2 regions of the Paenibacillus sp. FSL P2-0121 genome follow, and region 1 is predicted to be linked to the other one. Evidence: a T-box and tRNA genes for the amino acid it is inferred to sense, from the RefSeq annotation. Region 1 holds a T-box; the other holds one or more tRNA genes.

Evidence for each region. The T-box of region 1 lies ahead of MKY54_RS24825 (valine--tRNA ligase). A T-box ahead of a tRNA ligase gene usually reads a tRNA of that ligase, here a tRNA-Val.
Region 2: it encodes a tRNA-Val, which carries the amino acid that the T-box ahead of MKY54_RS24825 (valine--tRNA ligase) is inferred to sense. The anticodon was not compared.

The regions. Positions count from the first base shown of each region.
Region 1 covers NZ_CP150245.1:5,603,617-5,616,122, reverse strand. The annotation lists gene cobA (uroporphyrinogen-III C-methyltransferase) at 1-62, shown strand, start outside; gene hemB (porphobilinogen synthase) at 947-1,945, shown strand; gene hemL (glutamate-1-semialdehyde 2,1-aminomutase) at 2,043-3,329, shown strand; gene MKY54_RS24835 (RluA family pseudouridine synthase) at 3,326-4,261, shown strand; gene MKY54_RS24830 (LysM peptidoglycan-binding domain-containing protein) at 4,593-5,960, shown strand; T-box leader at 6,155-6,438, shown strand; gene MKY54_RS24825 (valine--tRNA ligase) at 6,542-9,241, shown strand; gene MKY54_RS24820 (folylpolyglutamate synthase/dihydrofolate synthase family protein) at 9,247-10,623, shown strand; gene murC (UDP-N-acetylmuramate--L-alanine ligase) at 10,630-12,006, shown strand; gene MKY54_RS24810 (GGDEF domain-containing protein) at 12,216-12,506, shown strand, end outside.
Region 2 covers NZ_CP150245.1:2,855,444-2,867,949, reverse strand. The annotation lists gene MKY54_RS12580 (GNAT family N-acetyltransferase) at 1-241, opposite strand, end outside; gene MKY54_RS12575 (hypothetical protein) at 349-561, opposite strand; gene MKY54_RS12570 (site-2 protease family protein) at 661-1,734, opposite strand; gene MKY54_RS12565 (copper amine oxidase N-terminal domain-containing protein) at 2,006-3,151, shown strand; gene MKY54_RS12560 (hypothetical protein) at 3,314-3,616, shown strand; tRNA gene MKY54_RS12555 (tRNA-Val) at 3,768-3,839, shown strand; gene MKY54_RS12550 (helix-turn-helix domain-containing protein) at 3,980-4,159, opposite strand; gene MKY54_RS12545 (hypothetical protein) at 4,164-4,289, opposite strand; gene MKY54_RS12540 (hypothetical protein) at 4,345-4,485, opposite strand; gene MKY54_RS12535 (hypothetical protein) at 4,605-4,739, opposite strand; partial or broken gene MKY54_RS12530 (dihydrodipicolinate synthase family protein) at 5,821-6,566, shown strand; gene MKY54_RS12525 (hypothetical protein) at 6,813-6,998, shown strand; gene MKY54_RS12520 (hypothetical protein) at 7,637-8,722, shown strand; gene MKY54_RS12515 (DUF3951 domain-containing protein) at 9,320-9,571, shown strand; gene MKY54_RS12510 (GNAT family protein) at 10,144-10,674, shown strand; gene MKY54_RS12505 (hypothetical protein) at 11,190-12,017, shown strand; gene MKY54_RS12500 (YolD-like family protein) at 12,180-12,506, opposite strand.

The DNA.
Region 1 (12,506 bases):
CAACCATAGATGGTTTGGTGCAGGAGCTCTGCCGCTGGAATGCGGAGACTCAGCTGCAGTAGCGCTCGGATCGAGGATAGAACGAAGCAATAGTTTACAGGTGTGCTTAGTTTACGCAGCTTACTTTCTGGTGGGAAGGTAGAAGCTGATTACTCCGCGGGGAGAGTAGTAGCTGTTCTACGGAGAAAGGCAGTGCCTGCTTAGAAATATAGCGCTCAGCTTATATTTAGTTAGATTACAGGCTAGAGTTTTGTTCGTGGTTACATGTGAGTTGGTAGTTATTAAATAGTTCGTAGGTACATGTGAGTTCGTGGTTACATGTGTGTTGGTAGTTACTAAATAGTTCGTGGTTACATGTGAGTTTAGAGTTTGTTCGTAGTTACTAAATAGTTCGTGGTTACACGTGAGTGGGTAGTTATTAATGAGTTCGCGGTTACTTTTACTAACTAACATTTGTTAGTTTACTCGCCGTTATATCTACGCTCAAAAGTGCCACATCGCTACCTTCAAGTAACATATAAATTGAACCCGAACGTAGTTACTTATGGAGTTCGGAGGATAATATTTGGTTGTAAACTAACTGGTATGTAGAGAATATGCAGTAGGTTAATGTGAGCAGATCTGCTTGAGGTTTAGGTTTAGTTGTACTTTATACAATTAAATTTCCTATATATCAGCTAAAGCCGAGTTTAGTTGCAGTATGTGCAATTAAATATCCGCTAAATGAGGAATCTTCGCACTTTTGTAATAAATAACTGTAGAGAATGCAACTAAAGCTTACAATTAGGACAAAACATCGAGATAGTTGCACAAACTACAACTATACGTAGTTAGCCTGTGGTCGGCGGTTTGGTTGTAGCTAATTTAGACTTGGCTGCGGCTAGTTGTAGTTTGCTGCCAGACACATAATTTGGTTTTATATTTTATTTTTCAGGAGGATGAACAAATGAGCTTTCCAATTACACGTCACCGCCGTTTGCGCGGTTCTGCTGGAATTCGTGGCATGGTGCGGGAGACGATACTGAATGTGCTGGATATGGTACAGCCTATTTTTGTGACTTATGGAACAGGTGTGAAGAATGAGATTAGCTCGATGCCGGGTGTGTATCATTTTTCGCTGGATACCTTAAAAGCAGAAGTGGACGAGATTGCCGCACTAGGCATCCCGGCTGTATTATTGTTCGGGATTCCTGAGACGAAGGATGCTATCGGTTCTTCCGGTTTTGCAGAGGATGGAATTGTGCAAGAGGCTACTCGCTTGATCAAGCAGTGGTACCCAGAGCTGTTGGTCGTTGCAGATACCTGCCTTTGTGAATTTACGGATCACGGACATTGTGGAATGGTGCATACGCATACGGTGAATGGTGTGGTCCATGGCGATGTTATCAACGATGCTTCGCTGGAGCTTTTGACTCGTACGGCGGTATCCCAAGCAAAAGCTGGAGCAGATATTATCGCCCCTTCCAACATGATGGATGGATTCGTTCACGCAATTCGTGCGGGACTTGATGAGAACGGCTTTGAGCATGTGCCGATTATGTCGTATTCGGTCAAATATGCTTCGGCATTTTATGGCCCTTTCCGCGAAGCAGCGGATTCAGCACCACAGTTCGGGAATCGCAAAACATATCAAATGGACCCTGCCAATCTGCGCGAAGCACTTCGTGAAGCAGAATCCGATGTGCTGGAAGGCGCGGATATGTTAATGGTGAAGCCGGCTCTGGCTTACCTAGATGTGATTCGTACGATTCGTGATCAGTTTGATCTTCCTTTGGTGGCTTATAATGTGAGTGGAGAATATTCCATGGTAAAAGCAGCGGCACTGCAAGGCTGGATCGACGAGCAAGCCGTTGTGCTGGAAATGCTGACGGGCATGAAACGTGCTGGTGCGGACATTATTATTACTTATTTTGCAAAAGATGCAGCCCGCTGGCTGCGCGGCTAATCTTCATCACACCGACATCGCGGCAGCTAATATATGTTTGTACAAGCTTGTGTAACCAAGAAGAGAATAGGAGTGAAGATACATGAGTAATGTGCCAATGGCGCGTAAAGAGGAAGCGTCCCGGAAGGCTTTTGATGAAGCAAAACAATATATTCCCGGCGGGGTGAACAGCCCTGTACGGGCGTTTAAATCCGTAGGTCTGACTCCGATTTATGTGGATCATGGGATAGGTTCGCGAATTTTTGATATCGACGGCAACAGCTTTATCGACTATGTGCTCTCATGGGGTCCGCTGATTATGGGTCATGCGCATCCTGAGGTTGTGAAGGCATTGCAGGAGACGGCGGTAAAAGGGACAAGCTTTGGCGCTCCAACGCTACTCGAAACGGAAATGGCAAAAACTGTTGTTGAACGAGTGGCATCTGTAGATATCGTGCGCATGGTTAACTCTGGAACGGAAGCTACGATGAGCGCGATTCGTTTGGCACGTGGTTACACTGGGCGCAGCAAAATCTTGAAATTTGAAGGCTCCTACCACGGTCACGCCGATAGTCTGCTTATTAAGGCTGGCTCTGGCGTAGCTACATTGGGCTTGCCGGATAGCCCGGGTGTCCCAGAAGGCGTTGCAATGAATACCATTACGGTTCCTTACAATGATTTGGAGTCCACTCAGATTGCTTTCGAACGTTTTGGCAATGAGATTGCCGCAGTGATCGTAGAGCCGATTGCCGGCAACATGGGCGTGGTTCCACCGCTTCCAGGCTTCCTGGAAGGGCTTCGTAAATTAACTTCTGACAATGGTTCGCTGCTTATTTTTGATGAGGTTATGACAGGCTTCCGTGTTAATCGTGGCTGTGCTCAAGGCTTGTTCGGGATTACTCCGGATATAACTTGTTTTGGCAAAGTTATCGGCGGCGGACTTCCAGTGGGTGCTTATGGCGGCAAAAGAGAGATCATGGAGCAAATCGCTCCTACTGGACCGATTTATCAGGCGGGCACACTTAGTGGTAATCCATTGGCGATGGCAGCCGGATATACTACGCTCAAGCTGTTGACCCCGGAAGTATATGATCGTCTGGAACAATTGGGTGCACGTCTGGAAGCGGGTTTGAAAAAGAATTCAATTGAGACTGGCATTCCGCTCACTATCAACCGGGTGGGATCGATGGTTTGCCCATTCTTTACTGAAGGACCTGTAATCAATTTTGAAACGGCTAAGTCCAGTGACACGGATCTTTTCCGTCGTTATTTTGGTCATATGGTAAACCAAGGCATCAGTGTGCCACCTTCACAGTTTGAGGGGATGTTCATATCGGCTGCACATAGTGAGCAAGATATTGATGATACCATTGAGGGCCATTATAATGCCCTGAAGGCCCTTTGAGCATCGGAGCCGGAGAAAGAACCGGTGGTGGCGCTTGGACCCGGCGTGGAGAGTGGCTGGAGGTAACACCCGGGAAAATCATTACTGGAGCAGAGGATACGCAGGCAACGATTGACAAGTGGCTGTTAGAAACTGTAGGCATGCCCGAGAAACTTCATCTGCGGTTACGCCGCGAGGGAGGCATTCAGTGGAAAGGCGACCGGCTTCGGCTGGCGCTTTTTCCCGATCGTGATGCGGGGCTTGAACCGATATGGGAAGAGCTTGAGGTGCTGTATGAGGATGATTTTTGCCTGGTAGCTCATAAACCAGCTGGGCTGGCGGTACATCCAGATGGCAGTGGAACAGGTGTAACTCTGGATCACCTCGTAGCTGCGCATTATATCACTTCCGGCGAAAATGTGGCTGTGCGCCATATTCACCGCTTGGACAAAGATACAACGGGTCCGGTGATGTATGCGAAAAATGAGTTCGCACAGTTAGTCCTGGACGAGAATATGCGTGAAAAAAGCATCTCGCGGCACTACGCCGCGATCGTTGAAGGCATCGTGCCGCCTGCGCTTAAGGTGATCGATGCCCCGATTGGGCGCGATCGGCATCACGCTGCGCGCAGACGGGTCTCGCCCGGCGGACAATCTGCCGTGACGCGAATCATCGAGCGCGAGGCACTGCATGGCGGAAGCCTGGTGCATGTGCAGCTGGAGACTGGACGGACGCATCAGATTCGCGTTCATCTCAGCCATATGGGTCATCCCTTGTATGGGGATGAACTATATGGCGGTCCGGTTTGGGCTTCCAGCGCTGCCGGCCGCCATGCCCTGCATGGCGAGGCATTGTCCTTCCGCCATCCTTGGAGCGGAGAACAGCTGGAAGTCAGCGATCCGTGGCCGGAGGATATGCTGCAGCTGCGAGAGCTGCTGTCTGAAGCACCCTGACAGATACGTAAGTGGCTAAGGAACAGTAGAATCAGCAAAAGCTGGTTCTGCTGTTCTTTTTCTATTTTTTCAGAAAAAAAACATCTATCCATGTCTTATTCATAAAAGCAGCATATAATACTTTGTTCTTACGAAGTAGTGCATCTATCAGCAGGCTGAAGGTTTGGTGAGCTCTTAAATTCATGAAATTTATTAGCATCCTGTCCGGTTAGTACTACCAAAGTTGTCATGCCTCTCTGTTTGAAGCATATACATGTGGGGAGTAACATTTTGGGCTTATGCTCTGGGCCTGTCTCAGGGTTAGATTATGCCAAGAAGGAGGACATATCCCGTGTTTGATCAGTCCCACGGCTTGCGGTTTGATATTTACGAACGCATTCACCTTTCGGAAGAGCTTCCGGGAATAGCTGAGCTGGAGGAGGTTGAACTACTTCCGGAAATTCAGGTGATTCAGCGGGAGGATCGTGCCGAGTTATATGGTCAGCTGTTGCTTACCGGGCTTTACCGGAGTGAAGATGACCGAACACAACGTCTGGAGCATGCCATTCCCGTGGAAATCACTGTTCCGCTTACACGCGTCAGCTCGATTGAAGATATTGGGGTAGAGATTGAGAATTTTGATATCGATCTGCTCACGATGCGCACTGTGAATATAACAGGCGTATTATCGCTGCGGGGGATCGGTGGTGCGGACCCTCAACCTCAACCAGCCTGGCAGCAAGAGGAGTATACAGTCGCCTATTCTCCTGTGAATGATGACAGGGTAGAAGCTACTGCGGAGCTACAAGAACAGGAAAATGATGCGCTTTATGAAAATTCTCAGTGGACCTTCGGTGAGGATGCCTCACAGGTTGCTGTAGAAGAACATGAGCATGCCGAAGCGAATGAACAGGAAACAGAAGAATCATTAGTCTCAAGTGGAGTCGCTCATACGTCCCCTGTAGTCAATTTCTCATCCGGTCAGGAGAAGGACAAGGGAGCTAAAGCACGGACACATAGTCTGGATTCCCAAGTTGAGGATGCTAAAGCGGGTTTATCCGATTACTGGTTTAAAGCCGAGGCCCAGAACAAAGAGGTTGAGGTGTCTCAGCTGAATCAAGCAAGCTATGTGAGCGAAGAGAACCAACAGTCGGCAGAGGAATATTTTACTCCTAGAGAGACCGCTGTTCCAGCCGTTAGTGCAGATGCAATTCAGGATATCCCTGTGTTCGCTTCTGAAAATGAGGCTAATAATGCGCTTCCTAAGCAAGAAGAGAATACTGCGCCGATTAATGAGAATGCGAACGAAGTTTTTGTTTCACAAGAGAGTGTGGCTTCTCATGAGGAGAAACAAGATCTTAAGATCGCCTTGGGCAGTAAAAAAGAAGCAGAAATTCCGGAAAAAGAACATCTCACCTTCTCCTCTTTACTAAGCTCCAGTCGTGTCCGTAAAGAGCAGGAAGCTCTGCAGTCGGAAGGAAACACATCTGCAGCAGTGGACGTTCCAGAGGTTGGCAATAATACGGAATGGAAGAGCAGATTCATTGCCAGTGCGGATGGAGCTAACATGTTCCGCAAAGTTCGGCTGTGTATTGTGCAGCGTGAAGAAACACTGGATACCATAGCAGAGAAGTATCAGCTAAGTGCGCGGGAGCTGGTAATGTATAATCGCTTATCCGGGCAGAGTGTAGAGGAAGGTCAAGTGTTGTACATCCCGTAATCGAATCGTGATGCGTACACACATGAATAGGTGAATCCCGATCAGGTATTAGGATCGGGATTTTTGCTGTTTCATTGTTGGAAGGGATGCTTCAGAAGAAATAAGTCGAAATTCAGCCTAAAGTCCCGCTGCAAAGGCGTATCCAGGTTGACTAGGGGGGGCTCAAAATGTATTATGGAGTAAGCAATATCTAAGTAAAGACTGGGAACGGGAAGAGTAGGCGGTCAGCCCTTCAGAGAGCGGAATTGCAAGTGCTGTGACATTCCGTAGGAAACAGCCCCCGAAGTCGCCCCGGAGTCGCCCTTCTGAGCTTATCTTCATATTTGTGAAGGATAAGTTAGGTTGTGGCCGGTAGCAGCCGTTATCTGTACGAGTGTCGCGCTAAGCTTCTGAATCCGTAGGGTAAGAAGTGTAGTTTTATTTTTCATTGGCGCGAAACAAAGGTGGTACCGCGAAAGAATGACCTTTCGTCCTTTGAGACGAGGGGTCTTTTTGTTTTTTTCAGAGACCTGTGAGCTCTATACAGCAACTTTATTAACAACTATAAGCAACTACAAGTAAACTAGTGGAGGTATCAGAGAATGGCTGACCAAAACCATCTAACAGCGGCAGATGCTGCTGCTACGAATGAATCTAAAAACGAGATGCCAACAACGTATGATCCGAAGGCAGCAGAACAGAAATGGTATTCCTACTGGACAGAGGGCGGATATTTCCGCGCAGGCCAGCGTCCGGATGCTAAAGCCTATAGTATTGTGATCCCGCCGCCAAACGTAACGGGAATGCTGCACATCGGGCATGCGCTCGATTTCACATTACAGGATATCCTGATTCGTACTAAACGGATGCAGGGCTTCGATACGCTTTGGTTGCCAGGTACGGACCACGCAGGTATTGCAACACAAACGAAGGTAGAGCAGAAGCTGCGCGAGCAGGGGATTTCTAGACATGACCTCGGACGTGAGAAGTTCCTGGAGCAGGTGTGGGATTGGAAAGACAAATACGCGAACACCATTCATGAGCAGTGGGCAAAAATGGGACTTTCCCTTGACTACTCCCGCGAGCGTTTTACCCTCGATGAGGGTTTGTCGAAGGGAGTTCGCGAGGTATTTGTTAAGCTTTATAATAAAGGCTTGATCTATCGCGGTAAACGTATCATCAACTGGGACCCGGCGGCTCGTACGGCGTTGTCGGATATCGAGGTTGAATATAAGGAAGTTAACGGTCATCTGTACCACCTGCGTTACCCCCTTAAAGATGGCAGCGGACATATCACTGTAGCGACCACACGTCCGGAGACGATGCTGGGTGATACGGCAGTTGCTGTTCATCCTGAGGATGATCGTTATAAAGATCTGATTGGTAAAACCCTGATCCTGCCGATTATCGGCCGGGAGATTCCAATTATCGCTGACGAGTATGTAGATAAAGAGTTTGGTAGCGGTGCGGTTAAGATCACGCCAGCTCATGATCCAAATGACTTCGAGGTAGGTCAACGGCACAATTTGCCGCAGATCAACGTAATGGATGAGAGCGGTACGATGAACGAAGAAGCAGGACCTTACCAAGGTCAAGACCGGAGTGAATGCCGTAAGGCCATCACGGCGGATCTGAAGGAGCAAGGCGTTCTGATCTCTATTGAAGATCATGTGCATCAAGTTGGACACAGTGAACGTTCAGGAGCGGTTGTTGAGCCGTACCTGTCCACACAATGGTTCGTGAAGATGCAGCCGCTCGCCGAAGCTGCCATCAATGCACAGAAGGATGGTAATGGGGTTAACTTTGTACCTGAACGGTTCGAGAGAACCTACCTGAACTGGATTGAAAACGTACGCGACTGGTGTATTTCCCGTCAGCTTTGGTGGGGGCATCGTATTCCGGCTTGGTATTCTGAATCTACCGGTGAGCTGGTTGTGGCGAATGACGAGGAAGAAGCGCGCCGGATCAGCGGCTTAACCGACCTGAAACAGGACGAGGATGTTCTGGATACTTGGTTTAGCTCCAACCTCTGGCCGTTTGCAACCCTAGGCTGGCCGAATGAAGACAGTGCAGATTTCAAACGTTACTATCCGAACGATGTGCTCGTAACGGGCTACGATATTATTTATTTCTGGGTAGCGCGGATGATCTTCTCGGCACTGGAATTCACCGGAGAGAAACCATTCTCGGACGTATTGATGCATGGTTTGGTACGGGATGCTGAAGGACAAAAAATGTCCAAATCACTCGGCAACGGTGTAGATCCGCTTGAGGTTATCGAGAAGTATGGCGCAGATGCTATGCGTTATATGATTTCTACCGGCAGCACAGCGGGTCAGGATTTACGCTTCCGCTGGGAAAAGGTAGAGCAGGCGCGTAATTTCGCTAATAAGATCTGGAATGCGTCACGCTTCGCCCTCATGAATCTTGAAGGAGTTAGCTTCGAGAATATTGACATTACTGGGGAGCTAACTACGGCTGACCGTTGGATTTTACACCGTCTGAACGAAACTTCTCGTGAAATTACGCGTCTAATTGACTCGTACGAGTTCGGCGAGACCGGCCGCCAGCTGTACAACTTCATTTGGGACGATTTGTGTGACTGGTATATTGAGTTCGCGAAGCTGTCGCTTTACGGAACGGATGCCGCAGCCAAAGCGAAGACACAGTCCGTACTTGCTTATGTACTCGACCGCACGATGCGCTTGATCCATCCGTTTATGCCGTTTATTTCGGAGGAAATCTGGCAGCATCTGCCGCATGAAGGAGAGACAATCACTTTGGCTGCTTGGCCTGAGTATGATGCTGCTCTGGAGAACCCGCAAGCGGTAGCGGAAATGAACCTGCTGATGGATGTAATCCGGGCAGTTCGTAATATCCGTGCTGAAGTAAATGTACCGATGAGCAAAAAGGTTGATTTGATTATTAAAGCGAGCAATGAGGAAACACTGAGCATCATTACTCGTAACGACAACTACATCGGACGTTTCTGCAATACCTCTTCTTTCGAAGCTGGCCTGAATCCGGAAACGCCAGACAAGGTAATGTCCGCTGTAGTAACGGGAGCGGAACTGCTTCTGCCTTTGTCGGGGCTGATTGATATTGAACAAGAAATCGCTCGTCTGGAAAAAGAAGTGCAGACGCTGAACAGCGAAGTAGAACGCGTAGAGAAAAAGTTGAGCAATCAGGGCTTCGTGGCCAAAGCTCCCGCAAAAGTTATCGAAGAGGAGCAGGCGAAGCAGGCAGATTATTCTGCCAAACGTGAGAAAGTACTTGCCCGCATAGCAGAGCTGAGAGGATAAGAGACATGGATGACCTAAATCGGGGCGGGAGCACCGCCCCTCTTGCGACATATACCGAAGCGGTTAACTGGATCAAGGGCCTGATTCCTTTTGGAATCCGGCCAGGTTTAGACAGAATTGAGATGTTGATGGACAAGCTGGGAAACCCGCACCGTCGGCTGAAATTTATTCATGTGGCGGGTACCAACGGCAAAGGCTCCACCTGTGCTTTTTTGACAAGCGCACTTTTGCAAAGCGGCTATTCTGTCGGCACCTTCACGTCTCCGTATATTACGAAGTTCACGAACAGGTTCCAATATAATAATACGGACATTCCTGAAGAAACTCTTCTTGAGCTAGTGAATACCCTTCGTCCTTTGGTAGATGAGATTGCAGAAACGGAATTTGGCTCACCAACGATGTTTGAGGTAACTACAGCTGTGGCCATTCTATTTTTTGCGGGTGTTTCTTGTCCGGATGTTGTCGTATGGGAGACTGGGCTTGGGGGAAGGCTGGATGTAACGAACATCGTTACTCCGATCGTGTCGGTGATTACAAATGTCGGCCATGACCATATGGATATTCTGGGAGATACGCTTGAGAAGGTTGCAATGGAGAAAGCCGGGATTATCAAACCCGGTGTACCTGTTGTTAGCTGCGTAAATCAACCGGAAGTCGTGGCTGTACTCAAGGAGAAAGCGGCGGCTTGCCGCTCTACTCTTTATCTTGCCGGAGAAGATTTTAGCTATGAAGCTACTGGAATCCATGCGGATGTGCAGACCTTTAACTTTAAGGGTCCCTTCCGTTCGCTTGAACTTGGGATTGTGATGAAAGGCGAACACCAGATTAGCAATGCGGCAGGAGCCATGATGGTTCTTGAAGTTTTGCGCCAGTATATGGCGTTCATGCTAGAGGATGAAGATGTTCTGGAAGGATTGCGTCATGCATTTTGGGCTGGAAGGCTGGAAGAGGTAAGTAAATCTCCGAGGATCGTACTGGATGGAGCACATAATCCGGAAGGCGCGGAGAGCCTTGCCAAAAGCCTGCCACAGCTCTATAAATACGGTAAATTAAATTTACTTATGGGAATGATGGCAAATAAGCATCATGAATCCTACTTTAAGCATATACTGCCTATAGTGGATACGCTCATCCTGACCGAACCGGATTTCCAGAACAAAATGGACGCGGAGCATCTGCAGGTTATCGCAGAAAGTCTGCGGGATAAATATGCCAAGGTAAACTTGGTAATCATAGTAGAACATAATTGGGGAAAAGCGCTGCAACAACTGAAGTCGATTACAGCGGAGGATGACCTTGCCGTCGTATCTGGTACGCTGTATTTGATTTCTGACGTGCGCGGTACACTTTTGCAGCAACCCGATACTGAAAAAGGCTGGTGACGACTGTTGGATACTACTGAACGTGTGCATTTTATAGGGATCGGCGGCTACGGTATGAGCGCGATTGCCCGAGTAATGCTAGAAATGGGATATACGGTTACGGGCTCCGATGTGGCTGCCCAAGAATTGACGGATAAATTGATTGCTAAAGGTGCCAAGATTTATATTGGGCATACAGCAGAACAAGTAAAAGGTGCGGATCTCGTCGTGTACTCTACGGCTTTGTCCAGCGATAATGTGGAATGGGTGGAAGCAGAGCGTCTTAAGATTCCAATTCTGCACCGCTCACAAATGTTAGCCCGTTTATTGAACGAACGTAAAGGGGTAGCCGTTGCCGGAGCGCATGGTAAAACAACTACATCCTCTATGATCGCACTTGTAATGGAAGAGTGTGAAGTTGATCCTACGTATATTATCGGCGGAGAGATTATGAACGTCGGTACGAATGCAAAGGCAGGACAAGGCGATTATGTAGTGGCGGAAGCGGATGAGAGTGATGGCTCTTTCTTGCACTATCACCCTTGGCTTGGAATTGTCACGAATGTGGAAGCAGATCACTTGGAGAATTACGGCGGAGATTTTAACCGTCTCAAGGCTGCTTATGTACAGTTTATGAACCAGACCCGTGAAGACGGCACTGCGATTGTGTGTGCAGATGACGAGAATGTGATTTCTTTATTGCCTGAAGTGTCAGGTAAGGTGATTACTTACGGCATCAAGTCGAAGACTGCAGATTATATTGCCACAGACATCGTTCTTGGCGACCGTCAGGTTTCATATACGATGAACCATAATGGCGTAGTATTGGGACAAATTGAACTATCCGTGCCAGGCCAGTACAATCTGTATAATTCAATGGCTGCGGTTATCGCTTGTTTGAAGTCAGGAATCTCTTTTGAAAAAATCGCTGAAGCGATCGTGAAATTCCATGGTGCGAAGCGCCGTTTTCAAGTGCTCGGAGAAGTCGATGACATTCTGGTCATCGATGATTATGCGCATCACCCAACTGAAATTCAGGCGACAATCAGTGCTGCTAAGGCAACGGGGAAACGGATTATTGCCGTATTCCAACCTCAGCGGTATACACGTACGTTCTTCCTGCTAGATGCTTTCAGCCGCGCCTTTAGCGAAGCAGATGAGGTGATCATCACCGACATCTACTCTCCGGCAGGTGAGAAGCAGATTGAGGGGGTTACATCTGCGAAGCTGGTTGAGCTTATTGTGCAGAACAGTAACGCTGGTGCAAGACATCTGCCAACCAAAGAAGATGTGCTTGCTGATCTGAAACCTCGTATTGCCCCAGGTGACCTAGTGATTACGATGGGTGCAGGCGATATCTGGAAGGTTGGATACGCATTGGCGGACGGCTTGAAGAAGCGTTAATACAAACACAGGCCTACACGAGAATATTCATATTCTCTTGACCATAGCACTTCCCCCCGAGCTCCGTGCAGGGGGAAGTGCTTTTTTGTATACTTAAGCGGTGTATGTACATTCTAAAAAATGAAATAAATAGGGTATTTGCTGAACCAGCCATTGAGTGCTATAGTGCTGTCAGTAGAGGATCAATTTTTCCGTGTAGGTGGTGACTCATGGACTCCCAGCTTGATATCAAAACGTTAGTGTATTTATTTATTTTTGGAAATCTATTTATATTGCTGCTGATAACCAATTACCGGAGGAGCGCTCCTAAAGACAGGGCATCCACCTTATTCATACGCTCAAAGGCGGTGCAGCTGCTCTTCTGGTGTTCATTATTATTATGGGGTCATATCCCCCGCGCTTTATCCATTCCACTTAGCAACGCTTTGATTCTTTTAGGCTGCTGTCTGGAGATTATTGCTTTATTGCTGATGATGGGAATCCTTGGTCAGCGGATAAAG
Region 2 (12,506 bases), 2.7 Mb from region 1:
TCAATACGGCGATGCGCTGCATTTTAGCCGTACCTGCTTTGTAATAGATCAATCTACCCGTTGCTACAGGTATCCCTTCATCTATAATCAGAATATGGTGCGCATTCGGACTGATGGCATCATATTCGTCAATTTCTTCCTCGGCCGGTACCTTTTGTTCCTCAACAAATACTTTAGTGCGGATATCCAGCCCCATCTGAAGCTGTTCCTCTGTAGTTACCCGTAAGATTTCTGCCGCCATGTTAGTTGCAAACTCCTCTCTCTATATAGCCAACGATAGTTGTCTATTATATAAAATAATGACAAGAAAGAAAAGCCTACACATGGAATCCTTAACCTCTCAGTAGACTAATCCACAGAATATACTTCTTCAGGGATTGAACGGTTATATACGTCTTGCATCACAGGTGACAACGGAGGATACTGACTTTTAGATTTGCCATCCAGATTGGTCATCTCATTGATTTCGATAACTTTTGCGGGTTTCACCGTAGAGCACCCCACTACACCCAGCAGTAACACTAGGCAAACGCCGACTTCCCATTTCACAATTTTAGACATAAAAAAGCTCCTTTCATCGCAGCTGCAGTTATACTCACTACAGCTTTGACGATTCAGGAGCTTTATAAACAATAGGAGCTATTCATTCCAGTTGCCCTCTTAGAGATTGACGTTTCCAACCAAATGGACTAGATACATCATCCCAACCAAAAAGCCTGCTAAAACAAAATAAGCTGTTCCATATTTCCAGCGTGTACTGGCTGGCACATCGTAATACTTATCATTATCGTGCACGGTACAGCTGATGTCACATTGCATCTTTAAATGAAGACCATTCTCTAACGTTACTTGCTCCAGCTGCGAAATTCTTACCTTTTCAATAATACATTGCTGTGGCAGTGTAGCTTTGCCATAATAATTCAGCTGGTCCCATCTGACCACAACATACTGCTGTCTCTCTAGATCACTGTAGGTAGTAAAAGGTAAATCCCGGCGATGCTCAGCTCCTGGAATCATGTAACCCGCCTCTCGCAAGGGCTCCACGGGAATTAAGAACCCCTTAGTCACAGACTGCGGGCGGTTGTTGTTACGTCTTTTCACATATTTATTATACAGATCGTAAGCAAACATTGCCCAGATGATAAAGAACAAAATCGAACGCAAGTAAACGATTATAGCTAAGCCACCCACCAGACCCACAAGCCACAGCCAGCGCGTAACTGCGGTAGCAATACGTCCACCGTCTAGCGGATGGATTGGCAGCAGATTAATCAAATTAAGTAATAAGCCTATATAAGCCAGGGAATAAAGAAGCGGACTATCCATATAGTATCCCGCTCCAAAAACAGCAGTAGCCCCAATAGTACCCAGAATCGGTCCGCCAAAAGCAACATACGCTTCTGTCTTCGCATCCAGCGGATGTTTTTTCATAGTAATTAACGCGCCTAAAAAAGGAATAAATAACGGAGCGCTGACGGGTAACCCGATCCGCTTAGCGGCTATGACATGTCCCAATTCATGAACAAGCAAAAGCAGGACGATACCTATAGCAAACCCCCACGGATAAATCAAAGCATATGCCCCTATCGAAACCATCATGGAAATTAACGGCCCGGCAATTTTACCTATTTTCAGCAGAGACAAAATCGCCTTTCCTTTTAACAGGAGCATGGCGGCTCCGCCCCCCAACCATTTCAGCGGAGTAGAAGTATTCTTTTTCTGCTCATTTTGCATTTGCGGCAAGATCACAAGCTCCTTTATCTTTCAATTTTAAGAAACTACTGTACAGTTCCATCTATCTTATCATAGAAGCATTAAGGATATTTCTACAGTGAGCCCTTTGGAAAGTATACGACGCAACTTTTAGAAACGTTTCAGCGTCAAACCAACTATCTTGGATAAATTTTACTGCCAGATAAAGAAAGGGTTGGTTCATATGCTCTCTTTTCACTCCAAAGCTTGGTTATCCGTCTTAATGCTCTCAACACTTTTACTCCCTGCCACCATGTCAGCAAGCTCTTCATTAACTGTATCGGAGTCCTCTGCGCTCGCCCAAGCTTCCTCTGCTAATACTTCGCAAGTATACTACCAATTTGGCGTTCCTGGTGGAAACATAGGCGGACCTGCGCTGCTCAAAAATGGTGTAATCTACGTAGATGTTCGGGGGATCGCTGGGCAAGCTGGCTTAAAAATGGAATGGGATAAATCCGGCAAACGTGCTCTATTCAAAGGCTGGACTAAAAATTTTGCTGTTCGAATCGGGAGTCAAACAGGCGTGCTTGACGGGAAAGCGGTAGATCTAGGAGGAATACCTTTTAAATCCAAAGAAGATGGGATATATGTGCCGGCCCGTTTTATCGTTAAGGCTTTCGAAGGCAGCCATCTCCGTCTGGACTCCACAACGAACACACTTTTAGCAGATGATCTGAAGACCTACAATGTTTTCACAGAATCCTTTGGAGGGCGTACCTATACGCTGGTCAAAGCTAATGGTGATTTATATGTCTCACAAGGCAAGGATACGGTGATAAAACTCACTTCACTCCAAACAAACTTTGACTGGGCAGGAATGAAGATCGAGAAAACGGCGGGGGGTCTGCTAGTCATTAAGATTATTGATTCCTATGGAGAGCCTCATATTAATACACGCGAAATCACACTCATATTCAAAAATGGTGCATTACTACGCAAGGCCACATTCGCTTACCAGTTCAGAGGAGATGCGGATTTCAAACCTTATGATGGCAACCTCATCTTGCATGATGGTAATACCTTACGTTTCATCCAAGACGGCACAGGCAATGTAATAGATACTCTTGATCTTGTAAAGCTGGGTGGCGAGGAAGATGCTTACTATGTAGAAAGCATTGATAAAGAAATCATACTGCTTCGTGGAAATCAGAATGGATTGCTAACCTTAATCGACCGCCAAACAGGCGAGCGAACCCTTTTGTATAAGGAGCTACTCACAGCAAAGGATCAGGAATATGCGGAAAATAACGATGTTCCTTTTAAAGGAGATACTTTGAAATTCGTAAAACGGAGCGGTGACAAATTGTATTTTATAAATGACTCCCCGCTTACTGGCAAAAAAGAAGTTATCTACTCCATTGAAGCTCATTCCAATAACTCCAAGAATAATACTGATTAGAAAGTACAGCACAAGCATGTGTATAGATTAAAGAACTAATCGAATCCTCCTCAGTGATTATCCCTGAAAATTAACCTTCCTACATATAGGCAAACGCCGTGAACGTTGTAGGCAAAGGACCATAGACTGTTATCAGGATTGAAACATTCGAGGAGGATATCCATGGAATCAAATACAAATTTTCATCAACAGGTCGCTTGGAATTGCATGAATAAATATGTAGGTATAGTAACGACTGATGGTCAATCCTTTGACGGCTTCATCGCTCACGTGGATCAGAACTATATCACCCTAGCGGTTCCCAGCAATGAAATGGTCGATCGTATGAACGGAATGCCTGCCGAGCAGTCGAACTATAGACAATTCGGGTTCCAGCCCGGCTTTTACCCAAGACGCCGCTTCTATCCACGCCGTATCCCTTTTTTCGGAATAAGCAGTCTATTTCTACTCCCGTTTTTTATCTGACTCGGTGCAGGGGGATGAAGGGTCATCCCCTTTCTAGCTATTTAACTACTTAATCGGAGAAAATTAAGATATAATACCACTCTACATCTATATTGATTATAAAAAAGAATTGCCATCCTACTCTATCGTATGGTATTATAAATTTCGTCGCAGGACGGTAGCTCAGCGGGAGAGCACTATCTTGACAGGGTAGGGGTCATGGGTTCGAACCCCATCCGTCCTATACTGAAAAAGCCTTATATAATAAGGCTTTTTCTTTTGTTTAGGGATGTTTATGTTTTGAGTGAATTACGAATTGGTGCCATTATGGTGCCCTGTAGTAGACTAAAGCAAAAGTGGTGCCATAATCGGCACCACTTTTTTTTATCCCTGTAACCATTTAAGAAATACATCTTTTGAGACTTTTATCATCTTTCCGACCCTCACGATATGAAATTGACCCGAGTTTAATAGTTCATATGTTTGACGCTCACCTATACCAAGTATTTGTTGTATTTCCTTCGCTGTAAGTACAGAGGGATAATCAGAAGTAGTCTTATACATTTGTTCAATCACCCTTCTCTTCCTCCTTCTCGAAAGACAAAAACTCAAATATCCTATATTTTTCAAGAGCCGCTTCAACGGCAGCTTGCGTCCGTTCTCTATCTATCTCAGGCAATAAAATCTGTTGCACTGGGCAATCCCCCTTTGTTAAGAATCCCCCGACCGAAGTCGGGGAGTATACCATCTTAGAACGGCAGATCGTCTTTATTCACAGGAATTATTTGACCATCTGTATCTTTTAGTTCCTGTTGTTCTTCCTGTTCTTCCTGATCGTCTTCTCTTTCTTCGTTCTCGTCTTCCTCTTCAGTCACCTCTTCTATCGTCATCTGACCGGAGTCAACATTAACCGATCCATCATTATCAATCGTTCCGCGAATACCTTGATGCGTATGTGTTGGAGTATAATCATCCAGATCAGCTTGCGAGCTGCTGAAGCTTACGAATGCTAGCCAGTATTTTTAATGTTTCGCAGGATGGATACCTGCTGGTCTGTGATATTGCCCTCGATCGTTAACGTGATTACGTCCTCTTTATTACCAAATTTGATATCCTTGATCTTTGTAGTTACGTTGGCTTTCATTTATAATTGCTCCTCTCAAATTTGGGTTTTATGAAAAAATAACCACCGCAGCTAATGCGATTATTGAAGCAACACATATTGCTGCCATGTCATGCTACCGAATTTATTTCTGTCCATTTCGGCGATTTACCCTATGAATGAAACTAAGAGAATAAAAGCAAAGATGATCTTAACCATATTGACGTCAGTTCCTCCCTAAATCCGTGCTATATTAATTAAGAGGTGAATTTTATGAACGGCAAGAAAGTTATCACTATTCTTTTATCCATCTCTTTACTAGGTGTGATTGCTTACTTCGGAATAGCTTATGGATTACTATGGTATATCTTTAATGGGTAAGAAATGAAGATTATCCAACCCCTTTATAAGTTCAGTACAGCCAAACTATCTCTTATATCCTCCTTGTGGGAGAGAGTCTTTTTTTTGAAATTTGTTATACTTAAATAAAAACTTTTAATGAGGTGCTATCTTGCAATATTTTTTTTTAATACCGTTGGTATTTGTTTTGGCGATTCCCTTGGTTTTACTGTTAAAAGGTGATTATGGAACCAAAAACAAGGTTTCAGATAAAACTACTAGCATAGAGAAAAAAAATTAGACAGAATAATAGAATTACTTGAAAAGGATAAGGATGCATAAGCATTTTTATCTTTTTTTCATGTCGCAATATGTATCTACTACGTTATAACCTTTGTGAGAGGAGGGCTATTAACCCTCTCTGTCCCTGTATCTTCGTACTGAGAGTATCCGATTTTGAATCTGTTATGAGCCGATTTCAAGCGAGAGGAACTGATAAAATAACTCAACTCACTGGGACACTCCCAGCGTATTACGCCATCTTTGATATCTTGATATACAAAGGTAAGGATACGGAGTTTGTACATCTGGAGTCCCGGACCAAATCTGGCATGCTTCGAAGCCCAGTATTTACAGAGTTTATCGTATAAGCACCTAATAGACTCTTCAGGCATTAGCTTGACAGGTTATTTTATGTTTGTTCTGAATCTAAATCGCTACGGGACAAACGTGGCAACTCATAATTTCTAACAACACCTAGCCTCTAAAATTGGTCCCTTTTTTTATTAAAGAATTGGTAAAGGCGGGAGTAGACTCAATTGGTGTACTGGGATCAACTGGAAACTATGCGTATCTTAGTAGAGGGGAGCGTTTGCGTGTCCTTGAGCTTGCTGTTAGTTCTGCTGAAGGGATTCCCGTGATGACAAGCATAAGTGCGATTCGAACTTTAGAAGGACTTCAATTAGCGGAAGATGCACAACAAGCTGGGGCAAGTGCAGTACTCTTGGCTCCTATCTCCTATCAGGCACTAACAGATGAAGAGGTGTTTTTTCTATACGAACAGGTGACAAGTTCACTCTCCATTCCACTTTGTGTTTATGATAATCCCGGCACTTCACATTTCCATTTCAGTGATGAGCTGCACAGCAGAATTGCTGTAGAAAAACTCAGAGCTGTTATTCCACTCCATGTTACGTTTGGAATAAGCGGGAATCCATCCGCATATCCAGGCTTGAGTGCAGGTTGTGACTTATGGTACTCAGTGCTAGGTGGTTTATTTCCGAGGTTATGTCTAGATATCACAAGAATGACTCAAAGTGGCCATTTAGAAGAAGCACAACACCTTTCAACATTACTAGAACCGATCTGGAAGTTATTCAATAGCTACGGTAGCCTTCGAGTGAGTTCAGCAGCTGCTGAAATAATCGGCTTAATTAAAAGTCCTAGTCTTCCTTGCCTTTACAACCATTAAACAAATCCGTTAGGAATCACCTGAATATCATTCTAAAGGAATTAAAGTTTACTGTATAACCTTAATATAATTCATTTGGAAGTATATATGCTGCTCTATAACACTGGTAAGGATCGTTAGTTTTCATCAATACAACAAATCCCCCTCCTACCACTTAAGGTTGTTGGGGGATTTGTTATAGACATGCTTATGCCAAAATCACGCTTAAAATATTACAACATTGTCAATTGTCAACTATTTTGCGTTCATTAACAATGAAGTGGGTATTTTATGAATATAATCATCTTATGCAAGGGGGCTATAATATGAATCTCACACTGATTTTTCACGCAATTGAAACAGAATTACAACTACAAATACATTTAGTCAGTGGAGAGACATATGTTGGTTTTTGTCAGGAGAGCGACTCTTCAGGTTACTTCACAATAAGAACTAAGAGTGGTTTATTTTCTTTTCCTTCTTGGGCGATCAAACGGATTAAAGAAGTGTGATATCGTAGGTTATTGAATGCATGCTCTAAATTCAAATCACTTCCAAACAAAATGAGATCCAGCAAGTTTAATAGATCCGGTGCATCCCCTCTACAATCCCACCATAATCTATAAGATGGCCTATTGGATCTGGTTCCAAACGAAACCAATCCAAGTATGAGTATCCATAGAGTTGCTGGATTCCCCACAATAAAGTATGTCTCTCTGTATTGAAAATCTTTATTGTTCATCAGTACAAAAACTCCTTGTTCTCCGAACTATCTATTTCTTCGCAACCAATCGTTTTTCTGCTTTAAAGTCCATCTTAATAACTTTATTGTTGTTCATGTAATTATCCCACGAATCATACTTCCAATTAGGTGAAAAGTTATGACTAATCACATCGATGTAAATACGACACTAAGTAAACACTTCCCGCTTCTGGCACATCTTTATTGTAAAGACACTTCTTGCATTGTAGCTGTGGCTCTTGAAGAAAAACGTGGACAAAATTGAGATTAACTCCTGACTGTCCTTGGTGAAGGGGAAGTATCCGATCTTTTTACAACTCCATAACAACTATCCTCCTAATTCTATAATAACTTGGTGTTAAGATGTATAAAGATTCATCATCTTAGATCCCAATGGAGGTAATCCGATTGAACAAGAAAAAGCGGTCCGCTACATTAGTTGTTATCCTGTTTTCAGCTGGTGTGCTTGCAGCCAGTGCGCTGCTCGTCCCCAGCCTGATGAATTCCGTAGTTTTCGCCAAGAACAGTTCGTCAATTCAGGGCAGTAACCGGCTGGCTTTGAGTGAAAGCACGATACCCGTGCTGAAGGTGGAGGCGCCGGCGCCAGTATCCACCATACAACAAGACCTGTATCAACAGATGACAGCAGCGCAAATCCAGCAAATCTATGACTTTATAGACAAGGCAGAAGATCCCCATACTTCAGGTCGGGAAGAAACCGAATCCGAAATCAACCGCAGACAAGTGTTGGACGATAAGTATGTGTATGACGGCCTCCGCCCCAAGCAGCAGCTGCCGTTAAAGGCTGGACAAGCAGATTTGTATCTAGATTTAGAAACCAATACGTACACCTACCCGGAGAGGAGTATGAGTGATGAGGAACTGTTACAGCTGATTGACTGGTACTACCGGCTGAATTACTTCGTGTCCAAACGAAATCCGACTGTGCCTCAGCTTCAGTCTCAAAAAATCAGCCAGGTTGAAGCTGAGGCACTGGCCTCTGACAGTGTGCGCAAGCTGTTCGATGCCGACGTATCCAAGCTAAAAACATCGGGAATGCTGATTGAGCTGGGACTAACCAAACGTCCAACCTGGACAGTTCATTTTGCTCCTTACAAGAATCTTACCCTGCTCGGATCAGGCGAGGTATTCTGGGAATATGATGTGTTGATTAATGCAACAACCGGTGCCGTAGAGGATACGACAGCCATTAATTTGGCACTGAAGAGAACTCCCATCGACGACGACGCAGCCGGCACCATCCAGAAGGATGCCAGTTGGATTCATAAAGCCGTGCAGGTCATCACGGACAAGCAGGGAGAAACAAGAACCATTATCAAAGCTTATCTAACCGATACCGAATTTAACAACAAACGCGGGATGGTGGATGTTAAACTGTTGCTGGAAGATGGAAGTAGCTATACCGCGGAGTTCCGCTATCCTGATCAGACCCTTCGCTGCCTAATCTATGAAGCATCTGACAAATCCAATTAAGCGGAAACGTTACAGAAATACAGCAGTTCGGGGCACCACCGCCACACTGACTTTTTCAAGACCAGTTATTAATGTAATTGTGAGTATTGCGCGATCACCAGATGGTTCTGGTTCAGGTTGATCTGCCTTCTGAGGGGTAGCTGATGCTTCTTTTGAAACTTAACTTTCCATTATTATTCAATGTAGTAACTACATAAAAATTGGTCTTACCGTTAGAAACAGATATATCTAAAAACCTATCTTATTCCCAAGAAGCACAGTAGATGAAATATACAACATTAAAGGTTCTGTCTCTAAGAGCAGTATCTGTCGACATGGTGCAGAGGTTACAATTATAGATGAGATCGGATATCCATATGAGTATGGTGTCTGTAAAACAACCTTTCTGTGATGCTTTAAAGTAATTAATATTTATAACTGTCAAACCATTTCATGTGTAGGTATGACCATGTTCGAAGGTTCCACCATTTGTAAAATCTAGTGGCCCAAGCATTTCCTACTGTGCATCAAATCTCAGTCGAATGAATAGTACTCAGCAGCCTGAATCTTGTAAATATTAACATTTGATTATAAAATCAAACAAAGGCGGTGTTAACAATGAGATTAGTACTGTTCATGTTGGCTGGAGTAGGCGCGATTTTCTATCTCTCATTAGGAATCATCATTGTAAAGGTAATCCTTACAAGAAAATTACCAAATAATAATTACACTCCATTTGACTACATCACGGCCCAATCTCCTGTTGAGTTTCACGATGAGAAAAAAGAGATAGAAGAAAATGCAGACCATGGTGATGATAAGGACAAAAACATCATTTCATTATCAAAACGACGACCTTCTCTTCCCTGATGCGCAATAGGCTGCTACTTCTTCATAGCCTTTGGGAGAGGATTGCTGTAACCTCCTCTATCCCTTAATGTCATGTATCTTCGTACTACGTTTCACTCAATCATTTTTTGTTAAACTAAATTTAGATTTTGTTAATTTGTTTAGAGAGGAATTAATGATTTGAAAATATCTATCCAAACATTCTTAATCACCATGTCTTTGGTATTTGGAATTATCATCGTACAAAAAAGCCTTCAATTAATTTTTTCATCTTCGGTACTTATTAGATCACTAAATGTTGTAATGATTATTATTCTTTCTGGCTGTATTGGCGCTTTTATAAGAACATTACTTCTGCCAAAAGAGAAATAGGCTGCATTACCGCTAGATAGCCTCTATACTTCGCAATATGCGTCTACTTCGTCATGACCTTTGGAGGGACACTCCTACTCCTTTAATGTTCTGTATCATCGTACTGTGACATAAAAAAACTCTTACGTTATAATAATGTTGAATTAAATATTGAAGGGACTGAACTATGCGCAGATATCGATATCTTAACCCCAAAACAAATAGATAATGGAGGTAATATATTGATTACAGAAATACAAACCAAAAGACTAATATTAAGAAAAATGAAATTATCTGACTCTGCTAGTTTGTTTAACGTTTGGTCTGATCCTGAGGTTACAAAGTTTATGAATATCAATAGTTTCACTGAGGAAAGCCAAGCAGTAGAAATGATTAAAATTCTTAATAACCTGTCTTTGGAAAGCAAAGCTATTCGTTATTCCATAATTGAGTTAGAATCAAATCGCATAATTGGTTCCTGCGGTTATAATTCTATAGATTCTTCAAACGCTAAAGCAGAGATCGGATACGATATTAGTAAAGATTATTGGGGCAAGGGATATGCTCCTGAGGCCATTCAATCTCTGATGGATTATGCGTTCAACACTTTAAATTTCAACAGGATAGAAGCAAAAGTCGAACCCGAAAACAATAATTCCATCAGAGTTTTGCAAAAGTTAAACTATACATTCGAAGGAACAATGAGAAAGTGCGAAAAGTCCAAAGGAAAGTTTATTGATTTAAGCATTTTCTCAAAATTAGTAACAGAGTAACTTTTAATGGGTGGGCCTACATTTTTATGGTGTAGGCTTTTTATTTACTTCACGTTGCTCAACTCAACTAAATGAATAGTTTGCGGCTACTTCGTCATAGCCTTTGGGAGAAGAGGGATACTCCTACTCGTCTAATGAACTGTATCTTCGTACTGTGTATTAAGTAGAGCAACTGTTGTCACATCCTCCAAACGATGTACACATTCTTCCAGTTTGTACTCACAAAACATAATACGGTAAATGATTTAATCAATAGCAACCTTTTAGTTTATGTCGTAGCTGCTGCTATTCTTGAGGCATTACATAATCTATATGACTTTTTATGTGGCCATCTAGAGCGGTAATCTACTACTACCAAAGCTTTCCCAGGCACACATCATGGCGCAATAATGGATAGATTTACTCTATTGGTCCCTATTAATCATCTATTTTTTATATGGAGCACTTAATTGACCATCTATTGATTACATTGTATAATACAGGTATATTATGTAAAATAAAGGCAGGTGAGGCCGTTGGATGGAAATATCGATTTAGATTTAGATATAAATCTTCTAGATCTTGATCCAGCCGTAAAAGTTCTTAAAATGATATATTCTTTTGAAAGCTGGCCCAATCTTCTAAAACTAGCAGATACCTTTTTCAACCGAATAACTCAAATTTATAATAATTACACACACAATAATGAACTGGAACTAAAACACCAACGACCTTTAATTTATTATTATGGATACAGCTTGCTTATGTTGGGACTAGCCCACAAAGAAATCGAAAATTATGATAAAGCTCGAACTTACATTAAAGCTTACAGTGATTTGAGTTGGTTCAAGGGATTAGATGCTGAAGGATTAAATGAGGTAGCCTATTATAAGTACATATCAGAGCCAAATCTCTTAGAAGTAGAAGTGCTTTCCGGAAATATTCAATTCATAGATCGTTATGTTTCTTTCCTTTTATCCAACACTAAAGAAGTTCTACCGGGACTGATAACTTTGTTAAAGACAGCTACTAATTTCAATTTAAACATTGAATCTCATTTAGAACTTTTCTCTAATAGTATTTCAAAATTTGAGGATACCGCTGCTGATGAAATTATAATAAATTCCTACCAAGAAACTTTTTTTATTAATATGATCAGATATAAAACAAAAATTCAAGATTATAATTCAGCTATCAAATATAGCATGAAATTATTAGATTCTGCTGAGGTCACAAACTCTGATAAAATCTTTAAACAAGCAGTAGTATACTTCGAATCATTACGTTCATATGCTGATGCTACTCAGATTAAAGATTTTGAAGAGAAAATAATAAATTTCAAAGAAAGGGTTGAGTCTCTATGAAAAAATTTGCCGTCTCTTTATTGTTGGTCCTCACCATCGTCAGCATTGCGCCAGCACTGCCAAGTACCTCACCAGTGGTCTTATTCCACGGAGCAGAACATTAATATCAGAAGTACAGCGCGGGTTAGGAGATTGCTCCTAACCTGTTTTTTATGAAGTGAATTATGTAGTTATTGCAATAACATCCTCCATCTTGAACCAATCCCACTCCTCCTCCGACCAGCGGAGTTTAATTCCCTGTTGTTTATCCAGTTTCATCACGATACCTCGTTTTAATTTATTCTCCATGGGATCAAACAGAGTGAGTGTAATCGGGCTGTGCTCTTCCATCGAACGATATAACAATATTTCAAAGCGCTCTATCTCCTGTAGATCTAGAGTGGGTTTTTCACGACGTTCCTGCTCATTATTGTCATCTATAATCCGGTTTTTATGTTCGGGCAATATCATTCTGCTACACTCCCATACGTTCTCTAATTTTTTCATCAT